DNA from 3 places in the Aminobacter sp. NyZ550 genome. Region 2 is predicted to be linked to each of the others. Evidence: riboswitches for the same ligand, from Rfam matches in the RefSeq annotation. Region 2 holds a riboswitch; each other region holds the start of a gene.
What was found. A riboswitch is a leader RNA that binds a small molecule or an ion and turns the genes downstream of it on or off. The one in region 2 is predicted to bind cobalamin.
Positions count from the first base shown of each region.

Region 1: linked by a shared signal. The riboswitch ahead of N7E70_RS26485 ((2Fe-2S) ferredoxin domain-containing protein) and the one ahead of N7E70_RS11105 (ABC transporter ATP-binding protein) in region 2 are both predicted to bind cobalamin.
Region 3: linked by a shared signal. The riboswitch ahead of N7E70_RS29260 (TonB-dependent receptor domain-containing protein) and the one ahead of N7E70_RS11105 (ABC transporter ATP-binding protein) in region 2 are both predicted to bind cobalamin.

Region 1 covers NZ_CP114190.1:5,335,605-5,342,486, reverse strand. The annotation lists gene N7E70_RS26495 (acyl-CoA desaturase) at 1-560, opposite strand, end outside; gene N7E70_RS26490 (hypothetical protein) at 1,233-1,625, opposite strand; gene N7E70_RS26485 ((2Fe-2S) ferredoxin domain-containing protein) at 1,922-2,701, opposite strand; cobalamin riboswitch at 2,817-3,009, opposite strand; gene N7E70_RS26480 (hypothetical protein) at 3,907-4,251, opposite strand; gene N7E70_RS26475 (cupin domain-containing protein) at 4,419-4,775, shown strand; gene N7E70_RS26470 (hypothetical protein) at 4,985-5,125, shown strand; gene N7E70_RS26465 (glycosyltransferase) at 5,179-5,934, shown strand; gene N7E70_RS26460 (polysaccharide pyruvyl transferase family protein) at 5,955-6,882, shown strand, end outside.
Region 2 covers NZ_CP114190.1:2,251,613-2,258,494, reverse strand. The annotation lists gene N7E70_RS11120 (membrane-bound PQQ-dependent dehydrogenase, glucose/quinate/shikimate family) at 1-1,379, shown strand, start outside; gene N7E70_RS11115 (hypothetical protein) at 1,481-1,651, shown strand; gene N7E70_RS11110 (MFS transporter) at 1,785-2,951, shown strand; cobalamin riboswitch at 3,004-3,213, shown strand; gene N7E70_RS11105 (ABC transporter ATP-binding protein) at 3,322-4,137, shown strand; gene N7E70_RS11100 (ABC transporter substrate-binding protein) at 4,154-5,098, shown strand; gene N7E70_RS11095 (FecCD family ABC transporter permease) at 5,153-6,160, shown strand; gene N7E70_RS11090 (anthranilate synthase) at 6,404-6,882, shown strand, end outside.
Region 3 covers NZ_CP114191.1:428,986-435,867, forward strand. The annotation lists gene N7E70_RS29255 (ABC transporter substrate-binding protein) at 1-17, opposite strand, end outside; gene N7E70_RS29260 (TonB-dependent receptor domain-containing protein) at 29-1,888, opposite strand; cobalamin riboswitch at 2,068-2,269, opposite strand; gene N7E70_RS29265 (alpha/beta hydrolase) at 2,551-3,378, opposite strand; gene N7E70_RS29270 (AMP-binding protein) at 3,688-5,313, shown strand; gene kynA (tryptophan 2,3-dioxygenase) at 5,310-6,146, shown strand; gene N7E70_RS29280 (ABC transporter substrate-binding protein) at 6,191-6,882, shown strand, end outside.

The sequences.
Region 1 (6,882 bases), 2.4 Mb from region 2:
CCGCCGCCGAAGAAAGCTGCCCAGGACGCGATGATGATGCCGAGATAGACATGCGGCTTGTCGAGCTTGCGGTAGAACGGGTCGCGGACGATGTCCTTGGCGTAGCGCCCGTAGATCTGCATGCGCTCCATGTCGGGCGACTTGACCAGCAGCCAGCCGACATGGGCCCAGAGGAAGGTGACGATCGGGCTGTGCGGATCCGGCTCCTCGTCGGCGTGCTCATGGTGGCGGCGGTGCACCGCAACCCAGCGCGCCGGCGTGTCCTGGAAGGCGCAGACGGCGATGATCGCAAGCCCGTGCTCGAGCCATTTCGGGCAGGTGAAGCCGCGATGGGTGAGAAGCCTGTGGTAGCAGAGGTTGATGCCGAGCGTGCCGAAGACATAGATGCCGGCGATGCAGAGGACGACGCCGGTAGAGCTGAAGAACCAGGGCAGCAAGGCGTAGAGCGCGACGACATGATAGAAGGCGAGGCCGCTCAAATTGAGCCAGTCGATGCGGGCCAGAAGCGGTCGGCGCGCAATTGCGGGCGTGGCGGACGACGCCGCGATCTGGTCGGACATAGATGCTCCCATTTGCGGCCCGGATCGCTTCCCCACGATCGAGCCGCCTCCTCCGTTTCGGGCGAGGTTGCGCAGTTTCTAATTCAGGGTCAAGGCACGTTTGGAATTACCCCGAAATATGAGTGCGGACGGTGGGCCGCGGCGGCGACCCACTGCTATTGGGGATGCGGGTTTGGCCGGATCATCGGGGAAGGTAGATCGCCCAAGAATGTGCCTGGGACGCCGCGGACACGGAAGTTCCACAGCAGTCGATCCAGGCGCTGGAACTCCCGCAAAGGGAGCTGCGCCGGCTGGACAATCAGTCGTGATGCAGGCAGTCGTCGCAGAGGCCGAACTTCCAGGCGGCAGCGGTGACGCCGATGAAGCGATTATGACAATGGACGCATTCCATGTTGCCATATCCCCGCGGCGAAGGCGGTGACAGAGATCTCTGCGCCGCGATGTAAGTCTCGCGCCGACGCATCAACTCTTCGCGGACATCACGCCGCGAATAGGATACTTGAATTGCCATGACTGCCACCGCCCACTGAACTGATCTAGCCCTGCGCAATAGTCGCTGATGTTTCCCTTGGGTCAATTAGATCGATGGATTGACGTGGATCGCAACAGGCTGTGTCAGCCCATCGGACCTGTGCCCGACGACCCCAGGCGCCGCTGCCGCTGCTGCGCGTTTCAGCCTTGGCTTCCAGCCAGTGGCGGATATCGGCGGGAACATCCGCCGTTACGTTGAGCAGCGGATTGCGCGCCGTGCCTGGTAAAGACGTCGTGATAGTTGACGATCGACAACGGCAAGCGTTGCTGTTCGGCCGGAATCGGGTCGAACAGGTGGTGCGGAAAGTTGTGCGGTGCCGACAAGGTGCGCATCGTCAGGCCGCTGCCCGGTATGGCCAGCGACAGGCAGGCCTGCGAACTGTCCCACAGCTCGCTTCCCCGGGCGGAAACGCGCCGTGGCCCGCCTCGACACGATGGCTGACATTGGGCGCGAGCTTTGCTGCCACCGAACGCTCGAAATAGCCGAGTAGCCGAGGATACGGTCTTCTCGCCGAACCACGACGAGGCCGCCATCGTAGCTCGCTTTGACCCCAGCCTTGTCGACGGTGGTCTCGATCATTGGCACCAGGTCGTAGTTGACGCCCAAGGTCCGGGACGGCGCCTGCCAATAACCGTCCCGAGGATCGGTCGTCGCGGCCATATGTGCGCATGCCCTTGACGTCGACGGAGCCGAAGGGCGGCCGCAGCAACTTCCAGTGCCAGATCAGGTTCACGGCAGAACAGCATGTCGCTGTCCAGGCCGATAAAAGGCAGGGGCAAAAAGCAGGTGGTGGCGGAACGACACGATCCCCCTTGTTTTCAATGGGCCTTCACCGCAGCACCTGCTTGCGGCCGGTGGGGTGATAGGCAAAGTCGTCGACCACCGCGCCGCCGAGCAGATGTTCGGTGACTATGCGGTCGACGGCGGCCTCGGTGACCCCGCCGTAATAGGTGCCTTCGGGAAAGACCTGCAGCACCGGTGCCAGGTTACAGGGGCCAAGGCAGGTCGATTTGGCGCTCATCGTGCCGTCGCCGGTCACGCGCAGCTTCTGGCGGTCCTGCTGGTTGCGCAGGTGGCCCCAGATCAGGTCCGCGCCGGCGGCATTGCACGGGCCGCCCTGGCAGACCAGCACGCGGCGTTTCTGCGCCGGCACGAGCGAGCCCTCTGGCGCCAGCCTGTCGAGCGGCGGGATGGGCGGCGTCGCGTCGGCACCGGTGACGAGGTCGGCCATCATTGCAGCCAGCAGCGGGCTTTCGGCGAGGCCCCGCGCGATGCGCACCGTCGGCCAAGGTGCCGCGTCCTCGGTCTGCCACCGGCGCAGCGACTTGGTGAGCCAGGCATTGAAGCTGGGCTCGATCGGCAGCATAAGCGGCAGGATGAGGATATCGGAGAAATCCTGCTGGCGAAGTGCCGCAAGCGCCTCGCGCAGCGACGGCGTGCCTTGTTCGGTGAAGCCGAAGCTGGTGTGATCGACGCCGGGCAACGCCGCGGCGAGATCACAGAGCTGCTGCATCTGCCTGTAGGGCGCGGCAGCAAAGGCCGACTTGGCGACGAGCACGATGGCACGTCTGGCCTGGGACTGCGCGGTCTCAACTTCTGTATTGTGCAAACGATCGATCCCTGGCCTGACTGCGGTCGGGATTGTCGCAACGCATGTTGGTGGAAGGCGATGGCCGATAGCGCCGCCTGCACGAACCTGCGCTCCGGTGGTACACCCCGCCCACGGAACATCACTCGGTCAGGCAGGTCTCCTGGCTCGCGGGTCTCGGCTCATTGCCTGCCTTCCCGGCCGTCGGCCAGTGACACAATCGGCAATGCGGCTCACCGCTTACAGTTGCGGGGCAGCTTCGGTTTCGCACCGAATTCCCTCTTAGCTTCCGCCCGAAAGCAGAAGAACCATAACCGCGCGGCAAGCTATATGCGGGCAGACGCAAGTCAAGGGTTGTCGATGGACACGTACCTAGGCCAGCAATGCGCTGCCTTGCGATCGCTTGGCGTTGCTGGACATGGTCCAGCGATGGACGACGATTGCCAAGCAGCCCTTCCGATCATGACCGTGCGCCATCGGGGCGCATTGGTAGAGACCGGAGATGGACATGCACCCCAAGCGGAATAAGCCCAGGAATGCCAGGGCCGGCTGCCTTCTGTGCAAACCGCACAAGGCGAACGGCGCCTGCCCGAGGCATATCGACATGAAAATCGGCAACCGGCGTCGATATGAAGCGGGAAGCTCGCAGTTGCGATGTGAAGGCGTCCGCGGCTGATAAGCTTGTCTGCGCGACATCGGATGTGCGAGGGGACGCGCCCGCCCATTGATTGGGGGGGGGCAGGGCGGGCGCTAAGCTCGGGTGGTCCAAGGTGGGGTAAGGACGAGGTGAGCCTGTAGGTCGTTTAGAGGTTCCTAACGTAAGGTCAACCAACGCCAGCGAGCGGACGGCGCGGTCGTTCAACTTCTCGTGTAGAGCGGCTGGATCGCAAGCGGCGTCGAGCCCGTTCAGGGCAATCTGAGCGGCCGTCCACCGGTGCGTTGCCAGGACACCGGCGAGTGTCGTGAGTTACCGCCAACGTGAAGACGCTGGGAACGGCCACCAGGCGGGTCGCCAGAATGATTGCAGAGCAGCTTTGGCCTGTTTTCGTGGGCACCCCACCAATGTGGCCCGGCATGCAATCGCGACAGCCACAGGCGAGGATCGGAGGTGTCGATGATGTGCGCGGCGGCGGCTCACCGCGTGGGCGAACGCTTCGCCGAAGGCGTTGGAGCAGGCGCGCGACGAGCTTGCCGCACATGCGCGCCGTTGGCAGTGAGGACCGAAGTTACCGCTTCGCGGTGTCCGCGCTGCTCGCCAGGCTGGCAGGAAGGGGCTTGCTCGAGCATTTCAGATGCATGTCCCGGGCGAATTTCTTGCGCATCTTGGCGCGATGCTCCTTGCCGGCCATGGCGATGCCGAGCCCGTATGGGCCAAGCAGCAGCCCTGCCGATACGCTCAGGGTTTCTTTCTCTTGCGCTGCGTAGTTCGCCGCCTCAGCTCGAGCTTTCGTGCAGTCCGCTGACCGCCATTTGGAATCCTTGGCAGAGAGTGTGGTGGCATAGTCGGCGGGCTGGGATGCACAGCCGGCAACTGCGAGCATCGTCACCGCAGCGAGCAGTCTGGCCTTCATCTATGAGTCCTTGCTAAACATCCGTCCATCAACACAGACAGGGCTGATTCCGCAAGGGGCGGCGGAAGAACACCAACATAGGAATATGCCTCTTTATCATAAGGAAACAAAGTTGCCTGAATTGAGGGCGTCGGCTATGCAGGGGTGTCTTAAGGGAGGAGAATGCCATGGCGAACAAAACAATCCTCAAATTTGGCCAGCCGGAAGGTGCAGATTCCAACGACCTACCGGGATGGGTGGTGGTCGACGGAAAGCCGACGATGAAAACGGCCGTCCAGCATACGACCGGGGATGGCAAGGTGCTGTCGGGAACGTGGCAGGCCACGCCAGGCACCTACCACGCCAGCTACACCGACTACGAGTTCGTCCACATGATCTCGGGTCGCATCATCATCACGCCGGATGGCGGCGCGCCCGTCGAGGTTGGGCCGGGCGACGCGTTCGTCGTGGAAGCGGATTTCAGGGGCACCTGGAAGATCATCGAGCCGGTGACGAAGCACTTCGTCGTTACGCTGGGATCGTAGGAAACACCGCGCAACCGGCGGGGATATCTCCATCGGCTGTCGAAGAAGGCTGCCGGCCGGCTCGTGCACGCGGGCGAACGCCTGATTGATTCGACCTGGTTCCGACAGTGAGCGGAACCAGGCGCACCGGTGATGCCTTGCTGGCTTAATTTCCTTGGGAAAAGGCTGGTGCAGCTTTGAATGATCAAACAACGCGAGATGCATCGCGCATGTTGCGTTCCCCGGCCGAGAATGAGCATTTTTCCAAGCTTTGCGGCCAGGACTATCGCTCGCTGCGCGACCACCACAACATCACCATCGACCTTGTCCGCGGCTGTTGCGGGCTACCACCTGTGCTTGCAGAAGGTTGACCTTTGCCCGATCTGGTTTATTTAGGCCCCGGGCAGGTATGGGGTGGTAATTTATGTTGGCAGTGGTGAATTCGCTGTGGATCGGCAACAGATTGGGGCCGGTCCACGCGGGGTGTCTGAGGTCGTTTCTTCGAAATGGGCATCGTGTCGTTCTGCATGTGTTTGACCGGCCGGAGGACGTGCCTGAAGGCGTCGAACTTTTCGACGCCCAACGGTTGATGGCTCGATCGGAAATCGTTGCGCATGAGACGACCGGTAGCCTGGCTTTGGCGTCGGATATCTATCGGTACCGCATCCTGCGGGCGGGCCTCGGCATATACGTGGATTGCGACGTCTATTGCCTGAGGCCGATCCAGCAGGAGGAATTCCTCTTCGGCTGGGAATCCGACAAGGCGATCAATGGCGCCGTGCTGGGGCTGCCTTCGCAGCATCCGGCGCTCAATGAGCTGATCACGGCATCCAGCGATCCTCATTTCATTCCATGGTGGTATCGAAGCACAAAGAGACGGTTACTGCGCCTGCGCAAGGCCATGCGCCTGCCTGTCCCGGTATCCCGCCATCGTTGGGGTGTCATTGGACCGCAGCTGTTGACCAACGTCACCCGGCGCCACGAAATTGCAGCTTCGGCCAAGCCGATCGATGTGTTCTATCCGGTCAGCTACCAGAACACCAACCTGCTCTTCGATCGCGGGCTGTCCTGGCCCGATGTAGCAACCAATCGGACGCTTGGCGTTCACTTGAGCGCGTCGGTCATATCAGGACGCGAAATCATACGCGGCAGCCTTCTGGACGCCGTTGTCACTCAATAGCTCGTTTCGAGACTGCACTGATGTCGCTGAAGAGCCGGCTAAGCTCCTTTCGTCGCGTGTATCTGGCTGCGCGCACCGTCGACACGCCGCCGACGCTTCTGTTCTGGTGGGGAAGCTACGGCTACAGGGGCGGTCCGACGATCGGCGACCTGATGGCGGTCGACAACCTGTCATCGAGGCTGCGTCTGCGCGGCGTCGAGCACGCCGTCATTTCGCATCCGGAACTGCAGATTCCGGGCCATCTGCCGGTTGATGATCTCTATGCCATCAAGCCTGCGAAAAAGCTCGTGTTCGTCTGTGGTCCGATCACCTACAGTCGCGACCTGAACGACCTTTTGTCTGTCCACAGGCTAGCGACCAAGATCGCGGCAGGCGTCAGCGTCCTTCCCAATCACGCCAGGATGAATCGCCGCTTCCATCACATTGTTGGCCGTGATGGCGTCGATCCACCGTATTTCGATCTCGCCGTTTCGGAGACCGTTGAACCCACTGGAAAGGAGAGGCTCGAGACCGCAGGTGTTTGCCTGCGTGGCCCTCAAGGCGAGTATGGCGCCAGGCGAGTTGCGATGGCACCTCAGGCATTGGCGATGTTCCAAGATGTGGTGCGCGGGTCGACGCTACACCCGATCGAGATCGACACGGTGCTATCACCTGAGAATGGTCCTGGGAAGATCCATGCCGGGTTCGCACGATCCGACATCGTGCTGACGACCCGCATGCATGGGGCGCTGTTGGCGCTCGCCGCAGGAAAGCCGGTGATTGCGATCGATCAGGTTCCCGGTGGAGCTAAGGTTTCAGCCGTGGTCGGCAGGACCGGTTGGCCATTTGTGTTCCAGGCGGAAAAGGTGTCTGCCGAAACGGTGCGGGCGGCTCTTGACGAATTGCGCGCCGGCAATTGGCGGGCCCATCTGGTCGGAGCCCAGGCCAGGATCCGTGCGCTTGTCGAAG
Region 2 (6,882 bases):
AGACCTCCGCCCCCACCGTGGCGCGTGACCTGATCATGGTCGGCGGCTGGGTGTGGGACAATGTCGAGACAGGTGAACCCTCCGGCGCCGTACGCGCCTTCAACGCCCTCACCGGCGAACTGGTCTGGGCCTGGGATCTCGGCAACCCCGCCATCACCAAGCTGCCGCCGGAAGGCGAAAGCTACACCCGCGGCACGCCCAATGTCTGGTCGACACCGGCCTATGACGAGGCCCTTGGCCTTGTCTACCTGCCGACCGGCAACGCCACGCCCGACTTCTTTGGCGCACATCGCTCGAAGGCCGCCGAGGACTATACCGCCTCGGTCGTCGCCCTCGACATTGCAACCGGCCGCGAACGCTGGAAGTTCCAGACCGTGCATCACGACATCTGGGACTACGACGTTCCCGCCCAGCCGGCGCTCTACGACGTGCCGGATGGCAAGGGCGGCACGGTTCCGGCGCTGATCCAGATCACCAAGCGCGGGCAGATCTTCATGCTCGACCGCCGCGACGGCAAGCCGATCGCCGAGGTCGAGGAGCGCGCCGTTCCGCAGACCGGCGGCGTGCCGGAGGACTTCCTGTCGCCGACTCAGCCCTATTCGGTCGGCATGCCGGCGATCGGTGCGGAGCCGTTCGCCGAGGCCAAGATGTGGGGTGCGACGCCTTACGACCAGCTCTACTGCCGCATCGAGTTCAAGAAGATGCGCTACGAGGGCGAATTCACGCCTCCCGGCCTGACGCGTTCGATCATCTTTCCAGGCTACTATGGCGGCATGAACTGGGGCAGTGCGGCGATCGACGAGGCCCGGGGGTTGCTGATCGTCAACGACATCCGCATGCCGCAGTTCGCCCAGCTGATGCCGCGCGAGGAGACCGACAATTATGGCGGCTCGGCAGCCCATGACGGCCTGTCGCAGCAGAAGGGCACGCCCTATGGCGCGCTGAAGAACGGCTTCATGTCGCCGCTCGGCGTTCCCTGTCACCAGCCGCCTTATGGCACCTTCACCGGCATCGACCTCAAGACCCGCCAGATCGCCTGGCAGGTTCCGGCGGGCACGCTGCAGGATACCGGTCCGCTTGGCATGAAAACCGGCCTGCAGATCCCGATCGGCATGCCGACGCTGGGCGGTCCGATCGCGACGTCAGGCGGCCTCGTCTTCTACGCCGGCACGCAGGACTATTATCTGCGTGCACTCGACGTGGAGACGGGCAATGAGTTGTGGAAGGGCCGGCTGCCTGTCGGCGCCCAGTCTACGCCAATGACCTTCGTCTCGCATGAGAGCGGAACGCAATATGTGGTCATCTCGGCCGGCGGGGCGCGCCAGTCGCCTGACCGCGGCGACTACATCGTCGCCTACAGGCTGCCCAGGCAGAACTGAGTCTGGGCGCATCGACATCGGAAGGGGCGCCTCGGGCGCCCTTTTCATTTCTGGCCGGCAAGGGCGGTACCCGTGCGACGAACGGGTACCCGCCAGTAGCCGTGCTCGCCCAGCGCAGCGTGCCCCCCGGCCTGCGCGTCATCGGCGAAGCCGAGGGCCTGCCGCCGCTGCCCGAGATGGAAATCGGCATATTGCGCAACCCGCAGGCCGCCAATTCGGCAGTCGACCGGCTCTACGAATTTCTCCGACGCGACCTCACCCAGCAATCCTGATCGTCTCAGCTAGCGCCTTGCGCACTTCTCCTATGCGCCAGGTGCATTGCTGCAATGCGGCAACGTCGCTTGTGCCGCGCCGGACATGAGGAAATTGTGCATCTAAATCGTTTCAGCTCCCCTGAGTCCGCCCATGCCCTTGCCGATCCTCGCTCTGGCCGTTGCATCCTTTTGCATCGGCACCACCGAATTCGTGATCATGGGGCTGTTGCCGGAGGTCGCCGCCGACCTCGGCGTGTCGATCCCGGCCGCCGGTCTTCTGGTCACCGGCTACGCGCTCGGCGTCGTCGTCGGCGCCCCGATCATCGCGGTGGGCACAGCGAAACTGCCGCGCAAACCGGTGCTGATCGGGCTCGCCATGATGTTCGTCTTCGGCAACCTGCTCTGCGCCATCGCCCCCACTTACTGGACGCTGATGATCGCCCGCGTCATCACCGCCTTTGGTCACGGCGCCTTCTTCGGCATCGGCTCGGTGGTGGCGGCAAGCCTGGTCCCAACCAACAAGCGCGCCAGCGCAATTGCGTTGATGTTTGCCGGCCTGACATTGGCGAACATCCTCGGCGTTCCCGGCGGCACGGCACTCGGCGAAGCCTATGGCTGGCGCGCCACCTTCTTTGCCGTCGTCGTCATCGGCCTGCTCTCGGTGGCGGCCATAGCCTGGCTGGTCCCTGCGGGCGTCGCCCCTCCCGGCAAGGGCGGGGTATCAGGCGAGGTCAAGGTGCTGGGCAAGCTCCAGGTATGGCTCGCCATGATCATCTCGGCGCTCGCCTCGGGCAGCCTGTTTGCCGTCTTCACCTACATCAAGCCGATCCTGACCGACGTCAGCGGCCTCTCGGTTGAATCGGTCACTTGGGCGCTTTTGCTGTTCGGCGGCGGCATGACCATCGGCAACATCATCGGCGGCAAGCTGGCCGACTGGAAGCTGATGCCCACAGCCATCGGCGCGCTGGTGGTGATGGCGGCGATCCACGTCGCCTTCGCCGAACTCAGCTCTTCGGCGCCAGCGGCTATCCTGCTCGTCTTCATGTGGGGCGTCATCACCTTCGTCATCGTGCCGCCGATGCAGATGCGCGTCGTCGAAACCGCTTCGGAGGCACCGAACCTCGCGGCCACCCTCAACCAGGGCGCCTTCAACGCCGGCAACGCCGCCGGCGCCTGGGCCGGTGGTGCTGCGATTTCGATGGGCGTGAGCTATGCCGACCTGCCCTTCGTCGGCGCGGCCATCGCACTGTCTGCCTTCGGCGTCGCGCTCATTTCCTTCGCGCTCGACCGGCGTGACGCAATTCAGCAGCCGGCATGACGCTTTAGCGCCCGGCATGACGCTTTAGCGATTGTCAGCAACCCGTCGCTGCTGTAGCCACGACAGCGATGGTTCCTGCTATCCGGTTCGGGCAGCAGGTTAAATGGGAACACGGTGAGACGTCCCCGACGCGAAACCGTGGCTGCCCCCGCAACTGTGAGCGGATAGCAATTCGGAAACATGCCACTGGCCGAAAGGCCGGGAAGGCTCCGAGGAGCGATCACCCGCAAGCCAGGAGACCTGCCATCATCCGATTAACTCAACCGGCCGGGGTGTGCCGCGGAGATGATGATGGTTGCGACTGCCTTCTTCGGTACCGGCGCGCTTTCCGGATCGTTCTGCTGCCTCCGCCCGACCGCGGAGACAGGGCATGCTCGATCGCGTCCACGCCGCTAGCCGCCTTGTAGGCACCACCCCGGCACTGCTCGAACTCGATGGCGTCAGCTGGGGCCCTCGTGTTTCGCAGCCGATCCTCGAGCCGATCAGCCTTGCGGTTGCGCCGGGCGAGTTGCTCGCCATCGTCGGCCCCAACGGCGCCGGCAAGTCGAGCCTGCTGCGCTGCCTCTACCGCTACCACAAGCCGACTTCGGGCACTGTCCGCCTCGACGGCACCGACATCTGGAAGATGAAGCCGCGCGACTGCGCCCGCCGTATCGCGACCGTGCTTCAGGAAAGCGCCTCGGACTTCGGCCTGACCGTCGCAGAAATCATCGAGTTGGGCCTGACCCCGCATGTCACGAGTTTCGGCACCAGCGACCGCGACTACGACCAAGTCGAGGCAGCCCTTGCCCTGCTCGGCCTGACCGCACTCGCTGCGCGCGACCTCTGCTCGCTGTCGGGCGGCGAAAAGCAGCGCGTGATGATCGCCCGGGCATTGATGCAGCGACCCGACCTTCTGATCCTCGACGAACCGACCAACCACCTCGACATCCGCCACCAGCTCGAAGTGCTGGAGCTGCTCGGCAATCTCGGCTGCACCGTGATCGTTTCCCTGCACGATTTGGCGCTCGCCTCGGCCCATGCCGACCGCGTGCTTGTCATGGACGGAGGCCGCGCCATTGCCTGCGGCGCGCCCGCCGACATCCTGACGCCCGATCGCATACGTGACAGCTTTTCCGTCGGAGCGACCCTCGACGACCATCCCGTCACCGGTCGTCCACGCTTTTCCTTCCACCTCGAACGCTGAACATCAAGGAGCCTCCATGCGCCTGCCCATCATCGCCGCCGCCCTGCTCGCTACCTGCGCAACAGCTATGGCCAGCGGCTTCCCCGTCACCGTCAAGAGCTGCAACCGCGACGTCACCTTCGAGGCCGCGCCCAAGCGCGCCGTCTCGCACGACGTCAACCTGACCGAGATGATGCTGGCGCTCGGCCTCACCGACCACATGGCCGGCTATTCCGGCATCTCCGGCTGGAAGACGCTGAGCGAGGATTTGCGCAAGGGCGTCGGCGAACTGCCCGAACTCGCCCCACAATACGTCAGCAAGGAAGTGCTGCTCGGCGCCGACACCGACCTGTTCTTCGCCGGCTGGAACTACGGCATGAAGGTCGGCGGCGACGTCACTCCGGATACGCTCGCGCCCTTCAAGATCGCTGTCTACGAGCTGACCGAAAGCTGCATCCACATCATGAAGAAGGACAAGTCGTCGCTTCAGGACATGTATGCCGACCTGCTCAATCTCGGCGCCATTTTTGGTGTGCGCGAGAAGGCGGAGGTCCTGGTGGCAGGCTATGAGAAGGAACTCGCCGACTTCCAGGGCGAGCTGCCCAAGCTCGACAAGCCGGTCAACGTGTTCATCTACGATTCCGGCGAGCAGAAGCCGTTTACCGCCGGACGATACGCCATGCCGACCGCCATTATCGAGGCAGCCGGCGGCAAGAACATCGTCGACGACGTCGAGTCGAGCTGGGTCGAGATCGGCTGGGAGCCGGTCATCGAGCGCAATCCCGACATGGTGGTGATCGTCAACTACGGTGAGGTAACTGCCGAGCAGAAGATCGACTACATGCGCACCAACCCGGCCTTCAAGGACATCGAGGCAGTGAAGAACAACCGCTTCTTCGTGCTCGAATACAACGAGGCGACGCCGGGACCGCGCAACATTGCGGCGATCAAGCGGCTGGCCGCCGCGATGCGGGCCGACTGAGCCGTGTCGCATCGCCACCTCGTCACAGGGCCAAGACACGTCCTGATCCACGCCATGCCGGCCCTGATACCGGGGCTGGCCGTGGTGCTTGTGATAGGCATGATCATTGCCGTCGGCGTCGGCCCGGTGGCGATCCCACTGGAAACGGTGTGGGGCGTCATTGCCAACAAGCTGATACCGGGAAGCGTCGAGGCGGTCTGGTCGAGCGGACGCGAGAATATCGTCTGGGACGTGCGCGCGCCGCGCGTCATCCTGGGCGCCATCGTCGGCGCCTCGCTGGCGCTGGTGGGGGGAGCCCTGCAGTCGGTGACACGCAATCCGCTCGCCGATCCGCATCTGCTCGGCATTTCGTCGGGCGCGGCCTTCGGCGCGATCATGGCGCTGATCCATGCCGGCATGGTGCTCGGCACAGTCACCGTACCGGTCTTCGCCTTTGCCGGCGCGCTGGCGGCAACCGCACTGGTGCTTGCCATCGCCAACCTGGCGCGGGCGCAGACGGCCGGCCAGCTGATCCTTGCCGGCGTGGCGGTGAGCTTCATCATCTCGGCCGCAGGCAACCTCTTGATCTTCATCGGCGACCCCAAGGCTGCCCATGTCGCGATCTTCTGGATGCTTGGCGGGCTCGGGCTGGCGCAATGGAGCCATCTGCCCTATCCGCTGGCAGCCCTTGTCCTGTGCGGCGTCTGGCTGATGACGCAGACCCGCAACCTCAACGCCATGACGTTGGGCGACGAAAGCGCAACCGCACTCGGCATCCCGGCGCAGCGCTTCCGGCTCAAGGCCTTCGTCGCCTGCGCGCTGCTGACCGGCTGTGCGGTTGCCTACTCCGGCGTCATCGCCTTTGTCGGCCTGATGATCCCGCACATCGTGCGCTTCTTCGTCGGTGGCGACTATCGCCGCGTGCTGCCGCTGTCGGCGCTGGTCGGCGCCATCTTCCTGATCGCCGCCGACATGGCCGCACGCACGGTCGTGCCGCCGCAGGACATGCCGCTCGGCATCGTCACCGGGCTGATCGGCGGCATTGCTTTCGTCATCCTGATGCGGCGACGGACAACAAAGTGAGGGTCAGTTGGTAATGCAATGCAAGACGACGCAAATCCGGTTGCGTGGCCCCGAATTCGCCGCTATGCATTCCGCCATGAACACGACTTCGCTCCAGAACATTTGGTGGCGGGCCAGCTGACAGCGGCCTCTTGAAGCGCGTGCGCGTGAAGATTGTGATGGCCGCAACGGGATTTCCGGGCGGCCATTTGCTTTTTTCGAACCAGGCTCCGGACGCTCCCACTGCAAGAGATGGAGACGGGAATGACGTTGGAATTGCTTGAAAACGGCGCCGAGCGCTACGTGACGTCAGGCGGGGTGTCGATCACCCGGCAGCGCCACGAAACCGCCTATCACGGCGCGATCGAGACCTATCTCGACGGGCTCAACAGCCGGCGCGGCGCGGTGTTCTCCTCCAACTACGAATATCCCGGCCGTTACACCCGCTGGGACACCGCCATCATCGACCCGCCGGTGGTAATCTCGGCACGCGGACGCGCAATGAAGATCGAGGCGCTGAACGGCCGCGGCGAGGTGCTGCTGCCGGTGATCCGCGCCGTGCTCGCGCCGCTCAATGAACTGACGATCACCGAGACCTCCAAGCGCCTGATCGCGCTCGAGGTGGCGACGCCCGGCCGCGTCTTTACCGAGGAAGAACGGTCGCGCGTGCCTTCGGTGTTCACCGTGCTGCGTGCCATCACCGCCTTGTTCAAGTCGGACGAAGACAGCAATCTCGGCCTCTA
Region 3 (6,882 bases), on a different replicon from region 2:
AGACGATTGGTGGGCATGTTACCTCGCATCAGAACACACGCGTGAAGCTCAGATTGAAGCTTCGGCCCGGCGCGCGATAGTTGGTGACGGTCGAATAGTGTTCGTCGAACAGGTTCTCGACCGAAAACTTCAGGCTCGCCCGCTCGTCGACCGTGTAGTTGGCGGCGAAATCCACCGTCACATAGTCCGGCAGCTTGACGGTGTTGGCGGCATTGGCGTAGCGCGCCGCGCCGTAGAGCAGCTTGGCGGTGAGGTCGAGGCTGTCGGTCGCGGCAAAGCTCACCTCGGCGGCCGCCTTGAAGCGATCGCGATAGGGAATGTAGCGGCCGTTGTCCTCATTCTTCGGCGAGCGGTAGTCGATCGAAACCTTGCCACTCCAGCGCTCGTCGAACGCATGCGACAGGCTGGCCTCGATACCGGTCACCTTGGCGCGCGCGACATTGAACGGCAGGTAGGTCGGCGGGTTGGAGGCGATCGCGTCGGTCAGCCAGGTCTGGTAGAAGGCGACGTCAAGCTCGGTCCCCTCGCTTGGACGCCAGTTGATGCCGATCTCATAGGACCGCGACTTCTCCGGCTTCAGGTTGGGATTGGAGTAGTTGGGGTAATAGAGGTCGCTGAAGGTCGGCGCCCGGAAGCCGGTGCCGTACGAGGCGCGCGCCACAAGCTCGGGAACGAGCTCGTAGCTGGCATCGATGTTGTAGGTGGTGGCGCCTCCGAACTGTTCATTGTGATCGTAGCGCAGACCGCTGTCGATCGTCAGCGCGCCATAGTCGAGCGAGTACTGGCCGAACACCGCCGCGAGGTCGCGCGAGCCGACACCGAAATCGACAGTCGAAGCCACCTCCTCGCGATAGGCCTCGGCACCGCCGACCAGGACATGCCTGACTTCACCTGTTTCAAAGGACTTTTCCGTCGACGCGAAGATGCCGTAGCGCCTGGTGTCGAATTCGCTGCTGCCCACGACGCCGTCACGGACATTGTTCGAATAGTCGAGGTTGCCGGAAAGTTCGACGGTCGAGCTCCAGCTGTCGGAATGCTTCACCCGTGCGCCGATCCTGCCGGCGAAGGTGTCGGTGTCAACTTCATTGGCGGAAGGCGGGGAGGCATCGTACTGGCTGCGGCCCCGGGCAAACAGGCCATCGGCATATAGCCGGCCCCAGCCATATTCCTTGGCGACTGCGACGTTGAGCGAGCCTTGCAGTAAGCCATCGTCGTCAGGCTCATGTCCCCAGGCCAGCGGCGTGGTGAAGTCGTAGCCGCGCGTGCCTAGGATGGAGCCACCGACGGAGTAATCGATGCCGTCCTCGGTGCGTCCGCGCAGATCGCCTGAGAGATAGCCACCCCAGGGATGCGTGACGCCCGAGGTGATGCTGCCGCAGGTGTTACGGCCGTCGGCACACTGGCCGCCCTGTTTGGTGATGATGTTGACGACACCGCCGATGGCATCGGCGCCATACTGCGCTGAGTGCGGTCCCTTGGCGATCTCGATACGCTCGATCGACGACAGCGGAATGTTGAAGATCGAGCTCGTACCGCTGGTCGCCGACGAACTGCGGACGCCATTGACCAGCACCAGCGTCTGGCCGGCCGACATGCCGCGCAGATAGACATTGGACGAGGCCCCCTGGCCGCCATAGCCGATGATCGAAACGCCGGCATAGTGCTTCAGCAACGACGGCAGGTCAGCTGCCGCGGACTTTCGCAATTCTTCCTCGTCGATCACTGTGACCGACGACGTCGGGCGAACAAGCGCGGTTTCGCGGCGCAGCGGCGTAACGACCAGGCGCGGCAGCACGGTCACGCCGCCTGCAGCGGGCGCCTGCTGCGCGCTGGATGGTGTCGGGATGGCCAGCATGATCGCGCCGATGCCCAGGATAAGTCTCTGCATTTCTGCCCTCAAATGGTTTGGGGGGCGCGACAAGGATCGCACCCGGTTTCCAAACCGCAGGCAAGACAGGTCGGCAGGCAGACTTTGGGACAAGATTGACCCGACGGCCTTCCGCATGCGGCAACACTTTCGATGTCACCGCCACGAGCGACCGCGCCTGACCACACCCCGTGGACAAGCATGGGTGACTGGAACGGGCAGGTCTCCTGACTTCCGTGTCACAGCCTTTTTCCGCCTTCCCGAACGCGCGAATGCGTTCAGTGGCATGATGGAAGAGGCTCAACGGTTACAGTTGCGGGGGCAGTCGCGGATTTGGCCTTCGGCCTCACCGTGTTCCCTTTTCATCCGCCTCTCGGCGGAACCGATTCCGAGGCGGACGCTACTCAGGGATGCCGAGGCTTGTCAATCGCAATCATGCGACCGTCCATAAAATATATTGATTTTCAACTAGATAGGATCATTGGACACGGACAAACAGGGCAACTTGTGCAATCGCCCCGGACGCGGCAAGCCCTGCATGGGACCGCCAATTGGACGGCACTGCCCCTGGTGGACAGAGGCCACCTGCACATTGCCAACGGGGTCGCGGAAACTGAACCGACGATGTGCGCGCTACGGCCATCGACATCATCTTCGGCCGCGTCGGTATCATCCGCGCATGTTCAGCCGAGCAAGGTCCTTGTCAGCGCATGATCCTTGTCGGCAAGCCCGTCGATGACGCTGAAGTGATGCCGGTCGGGCTCGACCACTGTAGCGGTGGTGGCGCCAAGCCCGGTCCAGATATTGGAAAGCAATGCGTTCTGGCGCAGGAACTCGGCGCGCTCGCCACCGCCGACCCAGCAGGTGATGCGGACGTTGTCCACCGGCCGCAGCAGCGCCGGGCTTTCAGCCAGCGCCTCGGTCTCGTCGATGTGGAGCGTCTTGTTCATGCCGGTGTTGATCAGCGGCCTGAGATCATGAACTCCCGAGAGCGAAACGACATGACGGATACGAGACTGCACATCGGGCGCAAGCGGCGAAGCAGCCGCGACCATGCGCGACACGAGGTGTCCGCCGGCGGAATGACCGGTCAGCATGATCGAGCCTTCGACCAACGCGGCTGCCTTGCCGATCGCCGCACCGACCTCGCGCACGATATCGCCGATCCTGACTTCCGGGCACAAGCTGTAGGACGGCATCGCCACCGCGTAGCCGCTGTCGATGGAACCCTTGGCGAGATGCGACCAGTAGCTCTTGTCGAGCGCCATCCAGTAACCGCCATGGACGAAGACGACGAGCCCCTTCGGCGTGCCTTCAGGCAGGAACAGGTCAAGCAGGTTGCGCGGCCTGTCACCATAGGCGATGTCGAACTGCGCTCTCTCATCTGCCGACAGGGCGTCGCGAAACGTCTGTGCCGGTTCCACCCATGCAGCAGGCCAACGATCGCCACCGGCGATGTTGGCGCCATTGGTGTAGGCGTTGTCCCAATCGGCGATATGGCGTTCGAGCATACGGGCATCCCTCCAAGGCGGCAGCAATCCAGGCGCATAGCAATGGCCAGCGTGCCGGATTGCGTCAATGGGCCAGCGGCAGAAACTTTATGCTTGAAATAATTTTGGTCCGGTGCAATTCTCAGCCATCAGTCGAGAACGTGGGAGGTCTCGCTGTGCCAGACGCCGATCGCATGTCGATCGTGCATAGCCGCGGCCTGTGCCGAACGGCTACCCGTTGCGGCGCAGCACCTTCCCCCGAAGTAACGCATTCCAACGCACGCATGGCGCTTCCGTCATGCCGATGAGCAGGTAGGGGACAGCCGCAGAATGCTTGGACCGTCAGCGCATATCGACACCTTCACGCGCGATAACCTGCCACCCCAGGACCAGTGGCCGACCTTTCTGCTCGACGGCTTCGACTATCCCGAGCACCTCAATGCGGCCGTCGAGCTGACCGATCGCCTGGTCGAAAAAGGCCTGGGCGACCACACCGCGCTGATCGGCAACGGCCGACGCCGCACCTACAAGGAGCTGTCCGACTGGACCAACCGACTGGCGCATGCGCTGGTCGAAAACTACGGCGTCAAGCCCGGCAATCGGGTGCTGATCCGCTCGGCCAACAACCCGGCAATGGTCGCCTGCTGGCTGGCCGCGACCAAGGCAGGTGCTGTCGTCGTCAACACCATGCCTATGCTGCGCGCCGGTGAGCTCGCCAAGATCGTCGACAAGGCAGAGATCACGATTGCGTTGTGCGACACGCGCCTGATGGACGAGATGATCGCCTGCGCCAAGGACAGCGCCTTCCTGACCAAGGTGATCGGCTTCGACGGCACCGCCAACCACGACGCCGAACTCGACCGGGTCGCGCTCGACAAATCCGTCATCTTCGAAGCGGTCAAGACCGGCCGCGACGACGTCGCCCTGCTCGGCTTCACCTCGGGCACCACGGGCGTGCCGAAAGCGACGATGCATTTTCATCGCGACCTGCTGATCATCGCCGACGCCTATGCCAAGGAGGTGCTTTCGGTCACCTCCGACGACGTCTTCGTCGGCTCGCCGCCGCTGGCCTTCACCTTCGGTCTTGGCGGCCTGGCCATTTTCCCATTGCGCTTCGGCGCGGCCGCGACCCTGCTCGAGCAGGCAACGCCGCCGAACATGATCCACATCATCGAGACCTACAAGGCGACGATCTCGTTCACCGCGCCGACCGCCTATCGCGCCATGCTGAAGGCCATGGACGAAGGCGCCGACCTGTCGTCGCTGCGCGTCGCGGTCTCTGCCGGCGAGACCTTGCCCGGACCGGTGTTCGAGGAATGGCTGGCCAAGACGGGCAAGCCGATCCTCGACGGCATCGGCGCCACCGAGATGCTGCATATCTTCATCTCCAACCGCTTCGAGGACATGAAACCCGCCTCCACCGGCAAGCCGGTCGGCGGCTATGAAGCGCGGGTCGTCGACGGCGACATGAACGAGGTGCCACGCGGCACTGTCGGCAAGCTTGCCGTGCGTGGCCCGACAGGCTGCCGCTACATGTCCGATGACAGGCAGCTCGAATATGTCCGCGACGGCTGGAACCTGACCGGCGATGCCTTCATCCAGGACACCGACGGTTTCTTCCACTTCGCCGCGCGTTCCGACGACATGATCGTCAGCGCCGGCTACAACATCGCCGGTCCCGAGGTTGAAGCCGCCCTGTTTTCGCACCCCGAAGTCGCCGAATGCGCCGTCATCGGCGCGGCTGACAGCGAACGCGGCCAGATCGTCGAGGCCTATGTCGTGCTGGTTGCCGGCGTCGCCGCCGACGCCGCGACCGTCAAGCGCCTTCAGGATCACGTCAAGGCGACGATCGCGCCTTACAAATACCCGCGCTCGGTGAAGTTCATCGACGCCCTGCCCAAGACCCAGACCGGCAAGATCCAGCGTTTCCGGTTGCGTGCGGAGAAGATGAATTGAGCAAGCCTTACGATCCCTCCGTCGAGGGCGCGCAGATGTCGTTCAAGGACCGCATGTCCTACAGCGATTATCTGCATCTCGAAAAGATCCTCGACGCTCAGGCGCCGCTGTCGACCGCCCATGACGAGATGCTGTTCATCATCCAGCATCAGACGTCCGAGCTGTGGATGAAGCTCGCTTTGCACGAGATCGGCTCGGCGATCCGCTCGATTCGTGCCGACAAGCTTGAGCCCTCGTTCAAGATGCTGACCCGCGTGTCGCGCATCTTCGAGCAGCTCAACAGCGCCTGGGATGTGCTCAGGACGATGACGCCGAGCGAATACACCGAATTTCGCGACTCGCTCGGGCAGTCCTCGGGTTTCCAGTCCTGGCAGTATCGCGCCATCGAGTTCATGGCCGGCAACCGCAACACAGCCATGTTGCGCCCGCACGCCCACCAGCCCGAACTCAGCGAAAAGCTCGAGGCGGTTCTCGCCCAGCCTTCGCTCTATGACGAGGCGATCCTGCTGCTTGGTCGCAACGGCTTCGATATCGGCGCCGACGGCAAGCGCACCGACTGGCGCGAAACGCGCAGCGAAAACGAAGAAGTGCTCGTCGCCTGGCAGGCGATCTATCGCGATCCGCAACGCTACTGGATGTTCTACGAGCTGGCCGAGAAGCTTGTCGATTTCGAGGATTACTTCCGGCGCTGGCGCTTCAACCATGTCACCACGGTCGAGCGCATCATCGGTATGAAACGCGGCACCGGCGGCACGTCTGGCGCCTCGTATCTGAAGAAGATGCTGGAGGTTGAACTGTTTCCCGAACTCTGGAAAGTTCGCACCCGGCTCTAGGACTTCAAATCAAATAATCGGGAACACTTGGGAGGAGTAACCTAATGAAGAAAATCATTGCGGCAGGAATTTTCGGCCTATCGTTGGCGGCATCCGGCCTTGCCTATGCCGAACCGGTGAAGATCGGCGTCATCACCACGCTTTCGGGCGGCGGTGCGGGCCTCGGCGTCGACATGCGCGACGCGTTTGCGCTGGCCATGAAGCAGTCCGGCAACAAGGATGTCGAGCTGGTCGTCGAGGACGATGCCCAGAAGCCGGAGATCGCCGTCCAGCTCGCCGAAAAAATGATCCAGAGCGACAAGGTCGACCTGTTGACCGGCATCATCTGGTCGAACCTCGCAATGGCCGTGGTGCCTAACGCTGTGGCGCAGGACGTCATCTACCTGTCGCCCAACGCCGGCCCGTCGGCGCTCGCCGGCGCCAAGTGCAACAAGAATTATTTCAACGTCGCCTACCAGAACGACAATTTCCACGAGGCGATGGGCCAGTACGCCAACAATGACTACAAGAAGACCTTCATCCTCGCGCCCAACTATCCGGCCGGCAAGGATTCGCTGACCGGCTTCAAGCGCTATTACAAGGGCGAGTTGGCCGGCGAAGTCTACACCCAGGTCGGCCAGACCGACTACGCCGCCGAGATCGCCCAGATCCGCGATTCCGGCGCCGACTCGGTGTTCTTCTTCCTGCCCGGCGGCATGGGCATCTCGTTCATGAAGCAGTACGCCCAGTCGGGCGT